DNA from 2 places in the Rhodoglobus sp. G.S.23 genome. Region 2 is predicted to be linked to the other one. Evidence: predicted binding sites of a transcription regulator. Region 2 holds the regulator's gene; the other holds the start of a gene.

Region 1 (9,225 bases), 540 kb from region 2:
TGAAGAAGCCCGCTCGGCCGCGCTGACGCCCCTGTGCGGGCGAGTTGCGGCCGTGTTGCGGCTGAGTGGCGGGCGTTAACGCCAGAATGGGCGCCTCCCGCAGGAGACGCCCATTCTGTTTACTGCGGTGGGACTACGTTTAGCGGCGGGACTTAGAAGTCCATGCCACCTGACGGGTCGCCCATCGGAGCGGGGTTCTTCTCTGGCTTGTCAGCAACAACAGCTTCAGTCGTAAGGAAGAGTCCAGCGATCGACGATGCGTTGAGCAGAGCCGAGCGGGTTACCTTTACCGGGTCGTTGATACCTGCAGCGAGCATGTCGACGTATTCGCCGGTTGCCGCGTTGAGGCCGTGACCAATGGGGAGGTTGCGGACCTTGTCAGCAACAACACCTGGCTCCATGCCTGCGTTGAGTGCGATCTGCTTGAGCGGTGCGTCGATAGCAACGCGAACGATGTTCGCTCCGGTTGCTTCGTCGCCGACCAAGTCAGCCATTGCCTGGCTGTCGAACGCGATCTTGCCAGCCTGAATCAGGGCAACGCCACCACCGGCGACGATTCCCTCTTCAACCGCTGCCTTTGCGTTACGGACTGCGTCCTCAATGCGGTGCTTGCGCTCCTTGAGTTCAACCTCAGTTGCGGCACCTGCCTTGATTACTGCAACGCCACCGGCGAGCTTGGCGAGACGCTCCTGGAGCTTCTCACGGTCGTAGTCGCTGTCGGTGTTGTCGATCTCGGCACGGATCTGCTTGACGCGACCTGCGATCGCCTCTTCGTCACCCGCACCTTCGATGATCGTGGTCTCGTCCTTGGTGATAACGACCTTGCGGGCGCGACCGAGGAGTTCGAGCGTTGCGTTCTCGAGCTTGAGGCCAACCTCTTCTGAGATGACCTGTCCACCGGTGAGGATTGCAATGTCAGCGAGCTGAGCCTTGCGACGGTCACCGAAACCGGGAGCCTTGACGGCAACCGACTTGAAGATGCCGCGGATCTTGTTCACGACGAGAGTTGCGAGTGCTTCTCCGTCAACGTCTTCAGCAATGATGAGCAACTGCTTGCCGCTCTGGATTACCTTGTCGACGATGGGGAGCAGATCCTTGATGTTCGAGATCTTGCCGTTGACGATAAGAACGTAGGGGTCTTCGAAGACCGCTTCCTGGCGCTCCTGGTCAGTGACGAAGTATGCCGACAGGAATCCCTTGTCGAAGCGCATGCCTTCGGTGAGCTCAAGCTCGGTGCCGAACGTGTTCGACTCCTCAACGGTGACAACACCTTCCTTGCCGACCTTGTCGATCGCCTCAGCGATAAGTGCACCGATCTCGGGGTCACCAGCAGAAATTGATGCGGTAGCCGCGATCTCTTCCTTGGTTTCGATCTCCTTGGCGCTCGCAATGAGTGCCTCAATGACCGAGTTGGTGGCCTTTTCGATTCCGCGCTTGAGGCTGATGGGGTCTGCACCCGCAGCAACGTTGCGGAGGCCTTCGCGCACGAGTGCCTGTGCAAGAACAACAGAAGTAGTCGTACCGTCTCCGGCAACGTCATCCGTCTTCTTTGCTACCTCTTTGACGAGCTCAGCACCGATCTTCTCGAACGGGTCGTCGAGCTCGATCTCCTTGGCGATGGATACACCGTCGTTTGTGATGGTGGGAGCGCCCCACTTCTTCTCGAGAACAACGTTGCGACCGCGCGGGCCGAGTGTGACCTTTACGGCGTCAGCGAGAATGTTCAGGCCGCGCTCAAGGCCGCGACGGGCCTCTTCGTTAAAAGCAATGATCTTTGCCATGTGTGTTTCTCGTCCCTCCCGGACGTCGTACAAGCGAATAAGTTGGCACTCGAACTATGCGAGTGCCAAGGTCAAAATTAGCACTCGACAGGGGCGAGTGCAAGACAGCCCAGCGCACTCGACAGGGGCGAGTGCAAGACAGCCCAGCGCACTCGACAGGGGCGAGTGCGCGTGTTCCGGGTGTGGTCGTGTGGTGTGGGGGTTGGCTGCTTATTGTACGGCGGTGAGGTAGTCGGTTCCGAGCACGATGGTGAGTTGTGCTGCGGGGAAGACGTCGGCTTCGATGAGTCGTATTTCGCCGATTCCGAGGGCGTTGATGAGGCCGGCGGCTACGTCTTCGTCTTCGGGGTTGCTGTAGTAAACGTAGGTGTCTTCGATGTCGCGTTGGGAGGCTGGTGCGGCGCTGCCCATGGGCCAGCCGACGGCGGTGAGTTCGTCGAGGACGCTGGTTTGTACTCCGGTTTCGGGGGTTCCGTTGAGGATGTCGATGGTGAGTGCTCGTGCGGGGTCGATGGTTGTGGGGTCGGTGAGGGGTTCGACTGTTTCTATGGGTTCTGGGGTGGCTGCGGGTTCTTCTGGTGAGGCGAAGAGGGGGATTCCGAGGTCGTCGTCGAGGTATTGACTGAGGGCGAAGAGGCCACCGAAGACGAGGATTCCGGTTGCGAGTAGGGCCCAGGCGAATCCGATCCAGCCGCCTCCGCGTCGTTTGGGTCCGCGGTGTGCGCCTACGCGTTCGATGTCGTCGGGCTGTTCGTCGAATCGATCTTTCGGGTAACTAGCCATTGATTAGTCTGTCAATTCTTCGTTGTGGTGGTGTGTTGTGCGCACTGTGCGGTTGCGCATCCGGTTGTCTCGGTTGCGTCGTAGTCGCGAGACGAGCATGGGGTCGTAGGTGACGGCTGCTGGTGCGTCAATTACGGCGTTGAGCATTTGATAGTAGCGCGCGCTTGATACGTGGAACTGGCTGCTGATGGCTTCTTCTTTTGCCCCGACGTGGCGGGTCCATTCGCGTTCGAAGTCGAGAATCTGGGTCGCATTTTCGGGTAGCCCGTTGGAGGCGTGTGTTGTTGTTTCGGGTTCTGACATGACGACCTCCAATATTGTGGCAATTCTAGGGCGCGCAACCTTTGGGATTGCCTAACGACGCGGCTTGCTCGGTCAATCAGCGGCGGTCGAGGTTAGGATGTCCTTAGTACCCGATGTCTTCGATTGGTCTTCATGCGCTTACGACTTTTCGCCACTGCAGTGGTGGTGTCTTGTGTTGCGCTTGTGGTGAGCGGTTGTTCGATCTCGACGGTTGCGGAGCAGCCGATGGTTACGGTCACTGCTGATGCGAGTTCTCCTTTGTCTCAGTTGACGGTGTTGGATGATGCGAAGGATTACAGCGGGTTGGTGCGCGCGGCTCTTCCGACGGCGGGTATTTCTGCTCCTGATTCTGCGCCGGAGCAGTCCTTGCCGACGACCGTGATGTCACATGATCTGAGTGGTGATGTCTCGGTGACGGTTTCGTCGGCCGACCGCGTTATTGCGATGGATATTTCGGGGTCGATTGCGGCGACGGTTGCCGGTTTGGGTTTGCTTGATTCTTTGGTGGCGCGCGATATTTCTACGACGTTTGATGAGGCTGCTGCGTTGCCGGTAATCACGTCGAGTGCCCATACGGTCAATAGCGAAGCGATTTTGGCGATGCGTCCGGATCTGGTTGTGACGGATGGTTCGATTGGTCCGATCGATGTGGTGTTGCAGTTGCGGGATGCTGGCATTGCTGTGGTGTTTGTGGAGACTGATCCCTCGGTGAATGGGGTTGCTGAGTTGGCGCGTCAAACTGCAGCCACGTTGGGGGTTCCGGCTGCGGGGGTGGCGCTCGGTGAGCAGTTGGCTGCGGAAATTCAGGCGAAGATTACGGAGATTGCGGGCATTGTTCCGCGCGGTGATCGCTTGCGCATGGTGTTTCTTTATTTGCGGGGAACGTCAGGTGTTTATTACCTGTTTGGTCAGGAGTCTGGTTCAGATGTCTTGATCAATGCTCTTGGCGGGGTGGATGTTGCTGCCGAGATCGGTCTCGAAGGTATGCGTCCGATGACGGATGAGGCGATGGTTGCGGCGAATCCGGATCTCATTCTGGTGATGACCAATGGCCTCGACAGTGTTGGTGGCGTGAGCGGCTTACTTGAGGCTCGCCCGGCGGTCGCGCTGACGGAGGCTGGCAAAAATCAGCGCTTTGTCGAGATGGATGATGGCGAGATTTTGAGCTTCGGCCCACGCACGGTCATGGTGCTTGATGCGCTCGCGCGTGCCATTTATGCACCTGGCTCTGGTTCGTAGTTAGGGGCGTTGGCGCGGCGAACGTTTGGTTCCGCGCCACCGGGTGACGAAAAAGACGAGGCCTGCAGCTGCCGCGGCAGCGACGACCGCCAATGCCACGACGGTGTTCCGTTCTCGCGGGGTGACGCTCGCTTGGGGCGTTGGCATGCAGTTGGTCGTCGCGCTAAACGTAACCGTGATGGGGTCGAGTTTTTCACCAGCGGGGTAGGTGCCGAACGCGGCAGATCCTGCCTCTGTGAGCGTCACGGAGGCGGCGGCTAATTGTGCGGTGCCGTTATCGACTGCGACGGTGGATGTGTCAATGGTTGCGAATTCCACGCCGGACTGGTCGACGGGCGTCCCGTCTTGAGTGGTTCCACTAACGTCGAAGACGAGCTTTGCGCTGGTGGTGCCGTCGAACTGCAGTTCGAGCGCGTCGAGCGTGGTGTCGAGAATTCCGTCGTGGCCGGTGAATCGCAGGGTGCCGTCAAAGGCGAGGGTGCCACGGCCCGCGTCGAGTTGGCCTGCACCTTCGCTCCAACCAAAGTTGGGGGTGTCATAGGTGGCACCGTCGCTCACCGCCCATTCGCCGTTCGCGATGGTGCCGCTGATGTACGACCGAAGCGACTCTTTGACACCCCAGGTGATGGCGGCATCCGATATTTGGCAAGTGGAGTCGTCGGCGGCGAGGTTCACGTCAGTTGTCGCCGACCGTGTGCCGGTGCGGGTATCTGGCGCATCCAATTCTGTGGCGTTGCTTGTCATGGGGGTAATGGCAATAGCGACGGCAGTGATGATGAGCGCTGCGGGGCCGAGAACGCAGACGTTGAGGCCACGCATTACTGGGCTGTGCGGTACATCGATTGATGCATGATGGTGGCTTCTTCATAGAGCTCACCGAATGATTCGAAACCAAATTTGGCGTAGAGCGGCACGATGTATTCCTGGGCGTGGAGCAGCATTGCTTCGCCGCTGAAGTCGCCAATGATCCGCTTCATGATGATCTGCGCTAAGCCTTCACCACGACGATCTTCGCGTACAACAACACGCCCAATGACGCGGTGGCCATCTAGGTATTCTGCGGTCTCGTTGTAGAGAACACGGATGTAGGCAGCGACACCGTGGTCGTCGGCGATCCAGTAATGAGCCGTTGCGTCTTCTTGGTCGCGGTTGTCGAGTTCTTCTTCGTCGACTTTTTGCTCAACAAAAAACACGTCTGTGCGCAGTTTCATGATCGAGTAGAGCTCGGTTGTTGTTAATTCGCCCCAAGACTTGGCGATCACGGAATCATTAGGCACAACCACGAGTTTAATGTACTGGGCAGCGAAAGCTGACGAACTAAGGAGACCACCATGACCTACAAGGTGAATAAGACAGAAGAACAGTGGCGGGAAGAGCTCGGCCTCAAGTACTCGGTGCTGCGTGAAGCCGGCACTGATCGCCCGTGGTCTGGTGCTCTTCTTGACGAAAAACGTGAGGGCACCTACCGCTGTGGCGCCTGCAGCGCTGAGCTCTTTAAGAGTGGCACCAAGTTTGACTCCGGTTCGGGGTGGCCCAGTTTCTATGAGGCGATCAACCCGGATGCTGTTGAACTGCGCGAAGATCGCTCCTTGGGCATGGTTCGCACCGAGGTTGTGTGCGCAACCTGTGGTTCACACTTGGGTCATCTCTTTGATGACGCGCACCAAACGCCAACGGGTGACCGTTTCTGCTTGAACTCGAGCTCACTGGAGTTCGAAGAAGACAACTAGCTAGACAGCTTCTTTTTTGGCGGTCGCTGACTCGAAAGTGAAGCGATCGCTACGGCGATGAGGGTGAGCACCACACCGATTACGGTGGTCGGTGCCACCCCATCGCTGTCTGTTGGCACGAAGATTTCTAGTGCTAGTGCGCCCATCAACTGCCCCGCGATGGATCCGAGTGCGAAGAACAGCACCCCGGTGATAGGTACGAGCACTGCAGCGACGGCAATGAAGATCACGCCGATTGCTCCCCCGATGTAGAGCGTTGGGTCGGTCGGAAACTCGTGTTGCCACCCACCAAAGAATCCGAACGTGATTGTCGCGATGGCGAGGGTTGATGTTCCGACGACAAAGTTGACGTAGGTGGCGGTGAGTGGCGAACGGGTCACGTGACGCACATGACCGTTGATGGCTTGTTGCCAGCCGATGCCAAATCCGCCAACAAGCGGCAGAAACACGAGCAAGAAGGGTCCGTCGAGTCGCAAATCAGAGAGCCCAGAAAAAATTACGGCACCAACTGCGAGGGCGGATGCCGCGACTCGCAATGCGGTGACTGGTCTCTTTTGTAGGCTGCCGATCCCCACTCGGTCGATGACGGCGGAGCTAATTGTTTGGCTAGCCACGACCGCAACAGTGAAGAGCGCAACGCCGAGGGCGGTCGCCGCGAGGCCCTGAGTCAGGACGAAGAATGCTCCAAACGCACCACCGGTGAGGTACCACCAGGGCAGTCTTTTGCTGGAAACTTCGGTACGGAGGGTGCGAAATCCAGCGCGGGCGGTTGGCACGAACGGCACGATGAGCGTGAGGATGATGAGGCCCGATCCGAAAGAAATCAGGGCTGCGAGGGTCGAGTCGTGAAGCTCAACCGCAAGTTCTCCATTGATGCGACTTTGGGCCGAAACGAGGGCGCCAGCAGCGACTGCAGCGAAAATTCCGGCCAGTGCACGACGCCGACTTTGCGGATTGGTTGGGAGCATAGGTGTAGTCATGTCTAAAATAGGACGTTGGTCCAAGCCTCCTTAGCTCAGCTGGCTAGAGCACCGCTCTTGTAAAGCGGGGGTCGTCGGTTCGAATCCGACAGGAGGCCCAGCAAAGATGTCGAAGGCCGTCGGGGTTATTTAAACCCTAGCGGCCTTCGACATCGCTGTTTAACGGCGACTCTTGTTCCACAGCAACTCTTGTCTCGTAGCAACTCTTGTTTCGCCGCGACCCTGTTTCGCGGTTACGACGGGAACAGTGCCGGCGCCAGGGCACACGAAGGGCGGGATCCGCTCAGCGCTCTACGACACTGCTTGTTTGAATACCGCTGCTGCATCGGCAAGAGATCGCAGATGTTCGGGAATTTCACGGCCCTTAGCCTTCATCGACTGCGCCCAGAGCCTCCCGGCACGGTACGAGGATCGCACGAGCGGGCCGGCGAGCACTCCGAGGAATCCGATATCTTCTGCTTCTGCCTTGATATCGATGAATTCTTCTGGTCGCACCCAGCGGGCTACTGGCAAATGGCGAGCTGTTGGTCGTAAATATTGGGTGACGGTGATGATGTCGGTGCCCGCGTCATGAAGATCATGCAGGGCTTGACTGATCTCTGCTCGCTCTTCGCCCATCCCCAAGATGAGGTTTGACTTGGTAATCATTCCCGCATTACGAGCTTGGGTGAGAACGTCCAGCGATCGTTCGTAGCGAAATGCTGGGCGGATGCGCTTAAAGATCCGCGGCACGGTTTCTACATTGTGGGCAAAGACTTCCGGGCTTGCCGAGAAGATTTCGCCGAGATAGTCCGGATTTCCCGAAAAGTCGGTAGCGAGAATTTCTACGCCAGTTCCGGGAGCACGGGTATGGATCTGTCGGACGGTCTCGGCGTGCAGCCACGCGCCCTCATCCGGGAGATCGTCTCGAGCCACCCCGGTCACAGTCGCGTAGCGAAGCTTCATTTCGACGACAGATTCGGCGACGCGACGAGGTTCATCTGTGTCGTAGTCGGCGGGTTTTCCCGTGTCGATCTGGCAAAAATCGCATCGCCGAGTGCACTGTGCACCGCCGATCAAGAAGGTTGCCTCCCGGTCTTCCCAGCACTCGAAAATGTTGGGGCAGGCTGCTTCTTGGCAGACCGTGTGGAGGTTTTCACTTTTCACCAGTTCTTGAAGCTGCCGATACTCGGGACCCATTCTGGCTGTCGTTTTGATCCACTCGGGCTTGCGCTCGATCGGAGTCTCAGCGTTGCGGACTTCGAGGCGAAGCATCTTGCGGCCGGACGGTGCGGCGCTCACGATTGCACCAGCTCCCACATGTCAGAAAACTTGGCTTGAATGAGCTCAACGATGTCTCCCGGTTGCACTGTGCGCCCCAATTCTCGAGAGATCGAGGTGACGCCAGCATCGCGGATGCCGCACGCGACGATGTGTTCGTAGGCATCGAACTCATTGGAACAGTTCAGGGCAAATCCGTGCATGGTCACTCCGTCGGCAACGCGGATGCCGATGGCAGCGATTTTGTCTTCGATTGCGCCATTGGTCACCCACACCCCCGAGCGGTGCTGCACCTGATGCCCGGCAACACCGAGTTCGGCGAGCACCTCGATGAGAAAGCCTTCGAGCCGTCGAACATAGGCGACGACGTCGACCGGATCGGGCAATCGCAGGATCGGGTAGCCGATCAGTTGCCCGGGACCGTGCCAGGTGATTTTGCCCCCACGGTCAGTGTCGATGACGGGAGTGCCGTCATCGGGGCGTTCACTTAGCTCTGTGCGTTTGCCCGCCGTATACACGGACGGGTGCTCAAGCAGAATGAGAGTATCGGTGCGCTGGCCCGAGACAACAGCGGCGTGCACGGCACGTTGCAGGTCTAGGGCCGTCAAATACGGCACGGAGTTGGCGCTTAGCCCCGCGACGACAAAGTCGACCACGTCAGAAGTATAGGCGTCGACGTTCAGAACTCGGACGCAACCATCCACATCGCCCGGTTCCAGGCTTCGGCCTCACGGCCATGCCCGCCATCCCGGCCATCCCGGCCATCCTCATTGCAGGCAAAACTCGTTGCCTTCGGGGTCTCTCATCATGATTGCGAATTCGTTAAACGGCCCCCACGCTCCCTCGAGTACCTGCTCTACTGAGGCACCGAGAGACACGAGGCGTGCGCACTCGACCTCGACCAAAACTCGGCGAGGGCATCCGGATTCTCAGCATGAACGGAAATGTTAGAGATCCTGGCGGTCATGCGAAGAGAATAGCTCCAGAGGGCGACCCGATGTGAGAGCTACGTGGGATCGACCATCACTTTGAGGGCCGTGCGCTCATCCATGGCGGTGTAGCCATCAGGGGTCTGTTCGAGCTTCACGGTCTGGTCGAAGACAAGGCCGGGGTTCACCGTTCCTTCGAGCACGGCGGGCAGCAGTTGTT
Region 2 (9,612 bases):
ATCGTAGGTCGTGTAGGCATCAACAATCTTGCCAACGAGGGTGTGACGAACAACATCTGCACTCGTGAGTTCAGCAAAGTGGATGTCGTCAATATCTTGCAGAACATTCGAGACGAGCTTGAGCCCGCTCGCTCCTTCCGGTAGGTCGACCTGAGTGATGTCACCGGTGATGACCATCTTCGAGTCGAATCCCAATCGGGTGAGGAACATCTTCATTTGCTCTGGAGTGGTGTTCTGGGCCTCGTCGAGCACAACAAACGCGTTGTTGAGGGTGCGACCTCGCATGTAGGCGAGCGGCGCGACCTCGACTGTGCCTGCCGCTAGCAACTTAGGAACCAGTTCTGGATCCATCATGTCGTTGAGCGCGTCATAGAGCGGACGCAGATAAGGGTCAATCTTGTCGGTCAGCGAACCGGGCAGGAAGCCGAGCCTCTCCCCCGCCTCGATGGCTGGGCGGCTCAAAATAATGCGATCAACTTCTTTGCGCTGCAACGCCTGAACGGCCTTCGCCATTGCTAGGTACGTCTTGCCGGTTCCGGCTGGGCCGATACCAAACACGATGGTGTTGTTGTCCATCGCTTCGACATACTGCGACTGCCCCAGCGTTTTAGGGCGAATAGCTTTGCCCCTGGCGGTAAGAATTGTTTGGCCAAGGAGGGCGTTGGGGCTGCCCTGACTCTGACGCAGGATGCTCGCTGATGCATCAACTTCTTGAGTGCCAAGATCATGACCATTGCGAACCATTGCGATGAGTTCGTCAACGAGTTCTTCGGCAGCAGCAAGGGGAACCGGATCCCCGGTCAGGGTGATCTCGTTTCCACGGACATGCATTTCTACATCGGGAAATTTACTTTCCACGACCCGGAGCAGTCGGTCTTGGGGACCAAGCAACTGCACCATAGCAACGCCGTCTACTTCGATTGCCACGCTCTCGCGGTCCTCCGGAGGCGTCGTTTCGGTACGTGCGGACTCAGAGTCACTAATGACCAAGGGTGCCTTCCTCGAGGTGTCCACCGAGCACGTGAGCGTGAACGTGGAACACTGTTTGACCGGCACTTTCGCCGGTATTGAAAATCAATCGGTACTCGCTATTGGTGTGCTCGTCTGCGAGTTGCCTGGCTACTGCGACCAACTCGGCGAGCAAGGCCGGATCGCCGGCCGCCAACTGGGAGACGTTAGCGAATTGCTCGGTTTTGGGAACAACGAGCAAATGAACGGGTGCTTGCGGGGCGATGTCGCGAAACGCAATCACGGAATCTGACTCGAAGACAATATCCGCGGGAATCTCGCGAGCGATGATCTTCGTAAAGATCGAAGGTGAATCAGACATACCTCTAGCCTAAACCTCTAGGCCCAGCGGCCAAGTTTGACGTTCAGCACAGCGAGGGCAGCAGGGCCAGCGGTGGACGTGCGCAAGACTTCACTGCCCAGTCGAACAGTGGATGCTCCGGCCGCGGTGAGCAGCTCCAACTCGTGGTCAGCGACCCCGCCCTCTGGCCCAACGACAAGCACGACGTCGCGATCGTCCACGACGAGGTCAGCGAGAGTTTCGGTCGCGGTCGGCTCGAGGACGAGCATCCGCGTGCTTGACGCAAAATCAGCCAGTTGTTTCGTTGTGACCAGATCGAGAACGTCAGGTAACCACGTGCGCAGCGACTGTTTGCTCGCTTCACGCACAATTGCCGCCCACCGATCGCGTCCTTTCGCGACCTTTGCGCCGTGCCAGCGCGAAATACTTCGTGCTGCCGTCCACGGAATCACACCGTCAATGCCGAGTTCGGTCGCTACTTGAACCGCAAGCTCATCACGGTCGGCTTTGGCCAATGCTTGAGCGAGAAACACCGCAGGGGTGCTGCGTGGCGTGCGGTGCGTCTCGGCTACTTCGATGCTGAGTTCTGTGTGTTCGGCAGTCGTGATGGGCCCCGAAACTGTGAGCCCAGCACCATTGCTAATCGCAATCGTCTCGCCAACCTTGAGGCGTGAGACTGTCACCGCATGGCGGGCTTCCGCTTTCGTCAGCGAAACCGTATCGCCGACCTGCGCGTCGTCGAGCTCTTCATCAATGTACAGGTGCGCCACGGTCGTCGCCTACAGGAACCGATCGCGAAGCTTCGCAAACAGGCCCTGCTGGAATTCAGCAAAATGTGGTTCTTTGCTCTTGCGAATGGCAGCAAGTTGTTTGATCAAGGTCTGCTCGGCACCACTCAACTTGGTAGGTGTGACCACTTGGATGCCCAAGCGCAAGTCACCTCGACCGCCTCCGCGAAGGCTCGTGATTCCTCGTTCCTTGACCGTGAGAACTTCACCGCTCTGAGTGCCAGGCTTGATGTGAACTTCGACCTTGTCATCGAGACCATCGAGCGTGACGGTGGTTCCCAAGATCGCGTCGAGCATCTGCACCTCGACGGTTGCGAGAAGATCGTCATCTGAGCGACTGAAGACGTCGTGATGACGGACTTTCATCTCCAAGAAGAGGTCTCCATTCGGGCCGCCTGCCGGGCCGACTTCACCCTGACCGGGCATTTGCAACCGCAAACCGGTTTCGACTCCGGCCGGAATGTCAACCGAAATGGTGCGCTGTGCGCGCACGCGACCTTGGCCGGCACACGTGGCACACGGGTTCACGATGATGTTGCCGTATCCGCGGCATGTGCCGCAGGGACTCGACGTCATGACGTTGCCCAAAAGGCTGCGCACTTGGCGCTGGATCTGGCCGCTACCCTGACAAATATCGCAGCGCACTGGAGATGAGCCGGGAGCTGAGCAGTTTCCCTCACACGTTTCACAGAGCACAGCTGTGTTGACCTCGATGTCCCGTGAGACACCGAAGATGGTGTCTTTCAGGCTGACTTCAACCCGCAAGAGCGCATCTTGTCCCCGCTCCCGTCGCGAGCGTGGTCCAACGGATTGTCCGCCACCACCGCCACCAAAGAAGGTCTCGAAGATGTCGCCGAATCCGAAGTTCGCACCGCCGCCGAATCCGCCGCTTCCACCCATGTCGTACTGCTGACGTTGCTGCGGATCGCTGAGCACGTCATAGGCATGCGTGACGGACTTGAACCGCTCTGATGCATCTGCGCTCGGGTTGACGTCGGGGTGCAACTCGCGAGCGAGTTTGCGGTACGCCTTCTTGATTTCTTCTGGCGTGGCCTCGCGGGCAACGCCCAGTGCTTCGTAGTGATCTGCCAAAGTTCCGATTGCTCCTTACGAGCTCAGTTTTCTTCCAAAAGTCGCGACAGGTAGCGCGCTACCGCGCGAACCGCTGCCATGTTGTTCGAATAATCCATGCGGGTTGGACCAAGCACACCGAGGCGTGCAATGCCGCCGCCAGACGAGGAGTACCCACCCGTGACGACCGAAGTCTCTTCCAACCCAAATTCTGCGTTCTCGCGTCCGATCCGCGTGGAAACGGACCCACTTGTTACTTGCATTTCTCCAAAGAGCCGTAACAACGTCACTTGCTCTTCTATTGCCTCAAGAACAGGAAAAATACTTCCCGAGAAGTCTTGCTCGGTTCGCGCAAGATTTGCTGTGCCCGCGAGAACAAGTTTGTCATGGCGATTAGCCAATACCTGTTCGATCAAGCTGGATGCCACCTGGCTGACGAGTGCCTGACGTTCCACAGGAAAAATATCCGCGAAGTTCGCGAGCCGCTCCGCCGCCTGAGGAAGCGACTGATCGTGGAGCGCCGAATTCAGCTTTGCGCGCATCTCCCCCAGAAACACCTCGTCTAGAGGTTCGGAAACATCGATGAGCCGCTGCTCGACGAGCCCGGAGTCGGTGATGAACACCGTCATAATTCGCGAAGAATTAATGGGGACCAGCTCAACGTGGCGCACCCGAGCCGTAGCAAGAGACGGATACTGCACAAGCGCGACACTGTTCGTTAGCTGGGACAGCATGCGGACAGTGCGCGCAAGAACATCATCCAAATCGTCTGCTTGCCCCAGGAACGACTCAATTGCTTGACGCTGGGCGCTAGTGAGCGGCCTCAGATCTGCAAGCTGGTCGACGAATACTCGATAGCCCTTATCTGTTGGCACCCGGCCAGACGAGGTGTGAGGAGCGGTAATCAGCTCTTCGTCTTCGAGCAAAACCATGTCGTTGCGAATCGTTGCAGCAGACACCCCAAAGGAATGACGCTCGACTATCGATTTGGATCCGACAGGCTCGCGCGTAGCAACGTAGTCCTGCACGATGACTCGAAGCACGTCAAGTCCGCGGGCGGAAACCATGCCACCACCCACCTCTCTTGATTGGCACTCAATCCGTTCGACTGCCAATCTTACTCGACACTCCGTGACACAACCGTTGCACCGCGCAACTCATTAGCGCTAGCGTGTCTCTGTACTTGAGCGCTACCCCTTCGGGGAAATGCTCAGGTGGCACACCGAGCACTTTGATGAAACCCGGGAAGTTCCCTTGTTCACCTGAAAGGCACGAACTCATGACTGACGCAAATCCGCAGCCCGCCGCACCGCAGCCTGCCGCTCAACTGACCACGGCTGAGGACAACCAGTGGGCGTCATTCGCTCACTTGGGCGGAATCCTCAGCTTCCTGCCATCGCTCATCATCTGGCTGGTCTTCAAAGACCGCGGTGCTTTCACCAATGTGGAAGCAAAGGAAGCGCTGAACTTCCAGATCACGCTGACCATTGCGCAGATCGCCGTCGCGATCCTCGGTTCGATCCTCTCCGCAGTCACTTTCGGTCTCTTCGCGCCAATCCAGGGCTTGCTCTGGTTTGCTCTGGTCGTTGTAGCGATCATCTTCTCGATCGTCGGCTTCACCAAGGCGAAGGATGGCAATCACTACCGTTACCCCTTCGCTCTTCGTCTCATCAAGTAACGCGGTAGTTACCCGCTGAAAAAGACTCGGCCCCGGGAGCTTCGGCTCTCGGGGCTATTCTTTTGCCCAATGCAGGGTTTAATGGAGTCATGTCAGATTCCACACCTCCCACCAGCTCTCCGTACGCACCGATCCAACCGATGAGTCCAAGCGATGAGAAGCTCTGGTCGACACTGATTCACATCGGTGGAATCTTCTTGGGATTCATTTCAGCGCTCGTTGGCTACCTCGTCTTCAAGGACCGCGGACCGTTCGTGCGCGCCCACGCTCGCACTGCACTCAACTTTCAAATCACGATGTATATCGCGATGTTCCTTGGCGGGATTCTCACCATCGTCGGAATCGGCTTCCTCATTATTGTCGCGGCCGCCGTTCTGATCGTCATCTTCAGCATCATCGCTGCAATCGCCGCGAACAAAGGGCAGGCCTACAGCTACCCACTCACGTTCGAGTTCATTAAGTAACTCAGACCCATCGCTCTAAATAGGGGCGTCAGCGAGCAGTCGTCGTACTACGGCATCCGCGAGCAGGCGCCCCTTTAGTGTGAGCTCAATCGTTCCGCTCAGCGCGGCTCGTGCTTCGACGAGCTCTTCGGCAATCAGCCCAGCGACCGCGGTACGACCTTCGGCATCGAGCGTGTCAATCTGAAGCCCATTGCGCACCCGGGTGCGCAACAAGACGTGTTCCAAATACTTACTGGAGTCAGCGAGCGTCTCTCGACCTGCCCCCGGAGAGCGACCAGCGGCGATACGATCCGCATACGCCGCCGGGTGCTTCACATTCCACCAGCGCACTCCTCCGACGTGGCTGTGCGCGCCAGGGCCAACACCCCACCAGTCATTGCCCAACCAGTAGCCCAAATTGTGACGACTAGTGTTGCTGACCTCAGGATCATCGCTTGCCTTGCCCCAGTTACTGACCTCATACCACTCGTACCCGGCAGCCTTGAGCTTCTGCTCCGCTAATTCGTACATGTCAGCCTGAAGATCATCATCGACGGCAGCAACAACTCCGCGGCGAATCTGTGCCGCCAACTTCGTGCCCGTTTCGATAATCAGCGCGTAGGCCGAAATATGGTCAGGATCCTGCGCGATCGCGTGATCAAGCGAACGCTCCCAATCCTGCAAAGTCTCGCCCGGAGTTCCGTAGATCAGATCGAGGCTCACATCGAGCCCCACCTCGCGAGCCCACGCCACAACATGAGGCACACGCTCGGGGTCGTGAGTGCGCTCCAGCGTTGCCAGCACATGAGGCACTGCCGACTGCATTCCAAACGACACCCTCGTGAATCCGGCATCTTTGAGCGCCAGCAGGTAATCGCGGTCAACAGAATCAGGGTTCGCCTCAGTGGTCACTTCGACATCCGAAGCGAAACCCCATGTATCGCGCGCGGCAGCGAGCATGCGAGTGAGGTCGGTCACGGGCAACAGCGTTGGAGTGCCGCCGCCAAAGAACACTGTCGACGCTTTTCTGGGAGCAACGCCAGCCTGGGACAACACGGTGGATGCCAATGCCATTTCAGCGATCGCTTCCGTTGCGTAGTCAGACCGTTTCGCTCCGCGCAATTCTTCGCTCGTGTACGTATTGAAATCGCAGTAACCGCAGCGAACCCGACAGAACGGAACGTGAATGTAGACACTCCACTGACGGTTCTCAGAACCGGCGGCAGCGCTTTCTGGTAGCGCGCCGTCAAGGGGTGCTGGGTCGGCAATGGGCAAAGCACCTGGCACGAACGAGTCCCCTAAACAGCTGATCACACGAGCGTGCCCCAGCAGTTGCATGCAGGCACAACCTCAATTGTCGCACCTCGGTCATGGGAGAATGTCACCGTGACAACGCACATTCTTTGGGACATCGACGGCACCCTCATCCACAACTCTCGAGACGGTGCAACGGTCTACGTCGACGCTTTCACTCGCGTCACCGGCGCCCCACCACAGCGACGGATCGCTAGCCCGCACGGCATGACCGAGGGACAGCTGCTCGCCGAACTGCTGCAGCTCAATGGACACTCCCCCGCGATGTTGGATGATCTGCTCACCGAACTCGACAGTCGGACGCAAGCCCAGCACGACCTCGGCTTCACTCGCGAAGCCGTCGCCGGAGGTCAACGGGCGCTGCGCGAAGTCTCACGACACGGCTGGACAAACGCGCTGCTCACCGGCAATGGCCCTCAGCACTCGCGCTTCAAACTGTTGGCCGCCGGCTACTCCCTCAACGACTTCAACTGGCAGAACTCATTCTTTGGTGATCGATCGCCCAATCGCTCACACCTCACCTCGCTCGTCGCACCCCTGCTCGGTGCCGGACCGCACGTCATTATTGGTGACACCCCGAATGATGGGCTAGCCGCTGACAGCGCGCAATTGCCCTTTATCGCCGTCGCCACCGGAGCATTCTCCGTTGCCGATCTCCGGAACACCAACGCTCGACTGGTCATTTCCGACCTAGAGTCGGGCATCGACGACGTGATCGGAATCATCGCCGAGCTTGCCACGCGGGACTAAGTCGAAGTAACGGGGCCGCCAAGCGCTCGCAAATAGCGGCCAACCACTACGTACTGCAAAACTCGCAAGGCCGGCGACAGCAACATCCATTTGGTTGACGACGGTCGTGAGAACGAACGAACAGTGATCCAAATCGAATTGTCGTCGCGGCGCTCAATCATGAATGACTCTTCACCACGCAAGGGATGACCCTCTAGGGTTCCATAAGCAAAACCAGCGACCGTTGGCTGATCAACAACGTAAACGACGCGTACTGGCTCGTGGGCCGCGAACAGACCTCGCCCTACCGTGAGCACGATGGTGTCACCGGGGCGAACTTTGGGGTGGGCATCATTGTCGTGCGAAAGATCGAGCGGTTCACCGGCGGGATCGCGAGGCAACACGGTCACACCGAAACCACTGCGGCGCTTAACACCCCACGTCAAAATTTGTTGGTGCGCGAAAGCCCACCGCTCATCGCCGTGACCAATTCTGGCCGTGCGCTCAACGCGACGGAAGCCCTTCGGAGGAAGAGCGGTAAAAGTGCTGCCACGCGTGGCACCCACCGCGCCGTACGTAACAGGCGCATTGGGGTAGGTGCGGGCATCCACTTCGTCTACTTCTTCTCTTTGCCGGCTTCGACTTCACCAGACAGCGCTGCAATGAAAGCAGCCTGCGGAACCTCGACGCGCCCCACCATTTTCATACGCTTCTTGCCCTCTTTTTGCTTCTCGAGGAGCTTGCGCTTGCGGCTGATATCGCCACCGTAACACTTAGCCAAAACGTCTTTGCGCATCGCGCGAATTGACTCACGCGCGATGATTTTGGAGCCGATCGCTGCCTGGATGGGAACCTCAAACTGCTGACGCGGAATCAGTTTCTTCAAGCGCTCGGTCATCAGCACGCCGTAGGCATACGAATTGTCGCGGTGCACGATCGCGCTGAACGCATCAACAGCTTCACCCTGAAGAAGAATGTCCACCTTCACGAGGTCGGCTTCCTGATGTCCACTTGGCTCATAGTCGAGGCTCGCATAGCCCTGCGTTCGACTCTTCAAGTGATCAAAGAAGTCGAAAACGATTTCGCCGAGCGGCATCGTGTAGTGAAGCTCCACGCGGTCGGTACCGACATATTCCATGCCCTGCATTGTGCCGCGGCGAGACTGGCAGAGTTCCATAACCGTACCGACGAAATCCTTCGGTGTAAGAACGGATGCCTTCACCATCGGCTCGCTCACACTAGCGATCTTGCCGCCAGGGAATTCGCTCGGGTTCGTCACAGTGGTGAACTTCTTGTCGTCACCCATTACTTCGTAAATCACCGACGGCGCCGTGGCGATCATGTCGAGGTTGAACTCACGTTCGAGCCGCTCACGCACAATCTCCAAGTGCAGCAGCCCCAAAAATCCGCAACGGAAACCGAAGCCAAGAGCAACAGACGTCTCAGGCTCGTAGACGAGCGCAGCATCCGAGAGTTTCAACTTGTCAAGAGCTTCGCGCAGCACCGGATAGTCAGAACCATCAATCGGGTACATACCCGAGAAAACCATCGGCTTCGGCTCGGAATAGCCCTTCAGCGGAACCGTAGACGGCTTCGCGAAGTTGGTGACAGTATCGCCAACCTTGCTCAGGCGCACATCCTTCACACCGGTAATGAGATACCCAACCTCACCAACGCCAAGACCCTTTGTCGGTGTCGGTTCAGGTGCGCTCACGCCAATCTCGAGCAATTCGTGAGCCGACTTCGTCGACATCATCATGACCTTTTCGCGCGGCGTCATCCTGCCGTCAATCATGCGAACGTACGTAATAACGCCACGGTAAGCGTCATACACCGAGTCGAAAATCATGGCGCGGGCCGGAGCATCCGGATCGCCGATCGGGGCCGGAATCAGCCGCGTCGCCTCATCGAGCAACTCAGAAACGCCAACACCCGTTTTGCCAGACACCCGAAGAACCGTTGACGGATCGCAGCCAATCAGGCCAGCAATCTCATCGGCATACTTATCGGGATCAGCCGCGGGAAGATCAATCTTGTTGAGTACGGGAATGATCGTCAGATCGTTCTCCATAGCCAAATACAGGTTCGCCAGCGTCTGAGCTTCAATGCCCTGCGCCGCATCAACCAAAAGAATTGCGCCCTCACACGCCGCAAGCGAACGGGACACCTCATAAGTGAAATCAACGTGGCCAGGGGTATCAATCATGTTGAGTGCGTATGCCTGCTCCTTACCGTTTTCATCAGTAAGGGCCCACGGCATACGAACAGCCTGGCTCTTGA

What was found. Region 2 encodes HrcA, which represses chaperone genes, less so after heat shock. Its sites were predicted from a motif close to TTNGCACTCGNNNNNNNCGAGTGCNAA; they were not measured.
Region 1: groL (chaperonin GroEL) is a predicted target of HrcA. The motif match lies at 1,824-1,850, and genes of this name have one in related genera.

What each region holds. Positions count from the first base shown of each region.
Region 1 is NZ_CM155237.1:2,262,834-2,272,058, forward strand. Features, by position in the region: gene groL (chaperonin GroEL) at 153-1,781, opposite strand; gene AC1ENN_RS11030 (LytR C-terminal domain-containing protein) at 1,992-2,564, opposite strand; gene AC1ENN_RS11035 (DUF3263 domain-containing protein) at 2,568-2,867, opposite strand; gene AC1ENN_RS11040 (heme/hemin ABC transporter substrate-binding protein) at 3,093-4,106, shown strand; gene AC1ENN_RS11045 (HtaA domain-containing protein) at 4,107-4,925, opposite strand; gene AC1ENN_RS11050 (GNAT family N-acetyltransferase) at 4,925-5,383, opposite strand; gene msrB (peptide-methionine (R)-S-oxide reductase MsrB) at 5,438-5,836, shown strand; gene AC1ENN_RS11060 (DMT family transporter) at 5,833-6,816, opposite strand; tRNA gene AC1ENN_RS11065 (tRNA-Thr) at 6,841-6,914, shown strand; gene lipA (lipoyl synthase) at 7,108-8,097, opposite strand; gene lipB (lipoyl(octanoyl) transferase LipB) at 8,094-8,732, opposite strand; gene AC1ENN_RS11080 (VOC family protein) at 8,844-8,981, opposite strand; gene AC1ENN_RS11085 (zinc-binding dehydrogenase) at 9,083-9,225, opposite strand, start outside.
Region 2 is NZ_CM155237.1:1,725,659-1,735,270, forward strand. Features, by position in the region: gene AC1ENN_RS08275 (PhoH family protein) at 1-984, opposite strand, end outside; gene AC1ENN_RS08280 (histidine triad nucleotide-binding protein) at 980-1,330, opposite strand; gene AC1ENN_RS08285 (16S rRNA (uracil(1498)-N(3))-methyltransferase) at 1,348-2,079, opposite strand; gene dnaJ (molecular chaperone DnaJ) at 2,089-3,189, opposite strand; gene hrcA (heat-inducible transcriptional repressor HrcA) at 3,213-4,235, opposite strand; gene AC1ENN_RS08300 (DUF4870 domain-containing protein) at 4,448-4,846, shown strand; gene AC1ENN_RS08305 (DUF4870 domain-containing protein) at 4,936-5,310, shown strand; gene hemW (radical SAM family heme chaperone HemW) at 5,326-6,576, opposite strand; gene AC1ENN_RS08315 (HAD family hydrolase) at 6,676-7,353, shown strand; gene AC1ENN_RS08320 (DUF1990 family protein) at 7,350-7,943, opposite strand; gene lepA (translation elongation factor 4) at 7,949-9,612, opposite strand, start outside.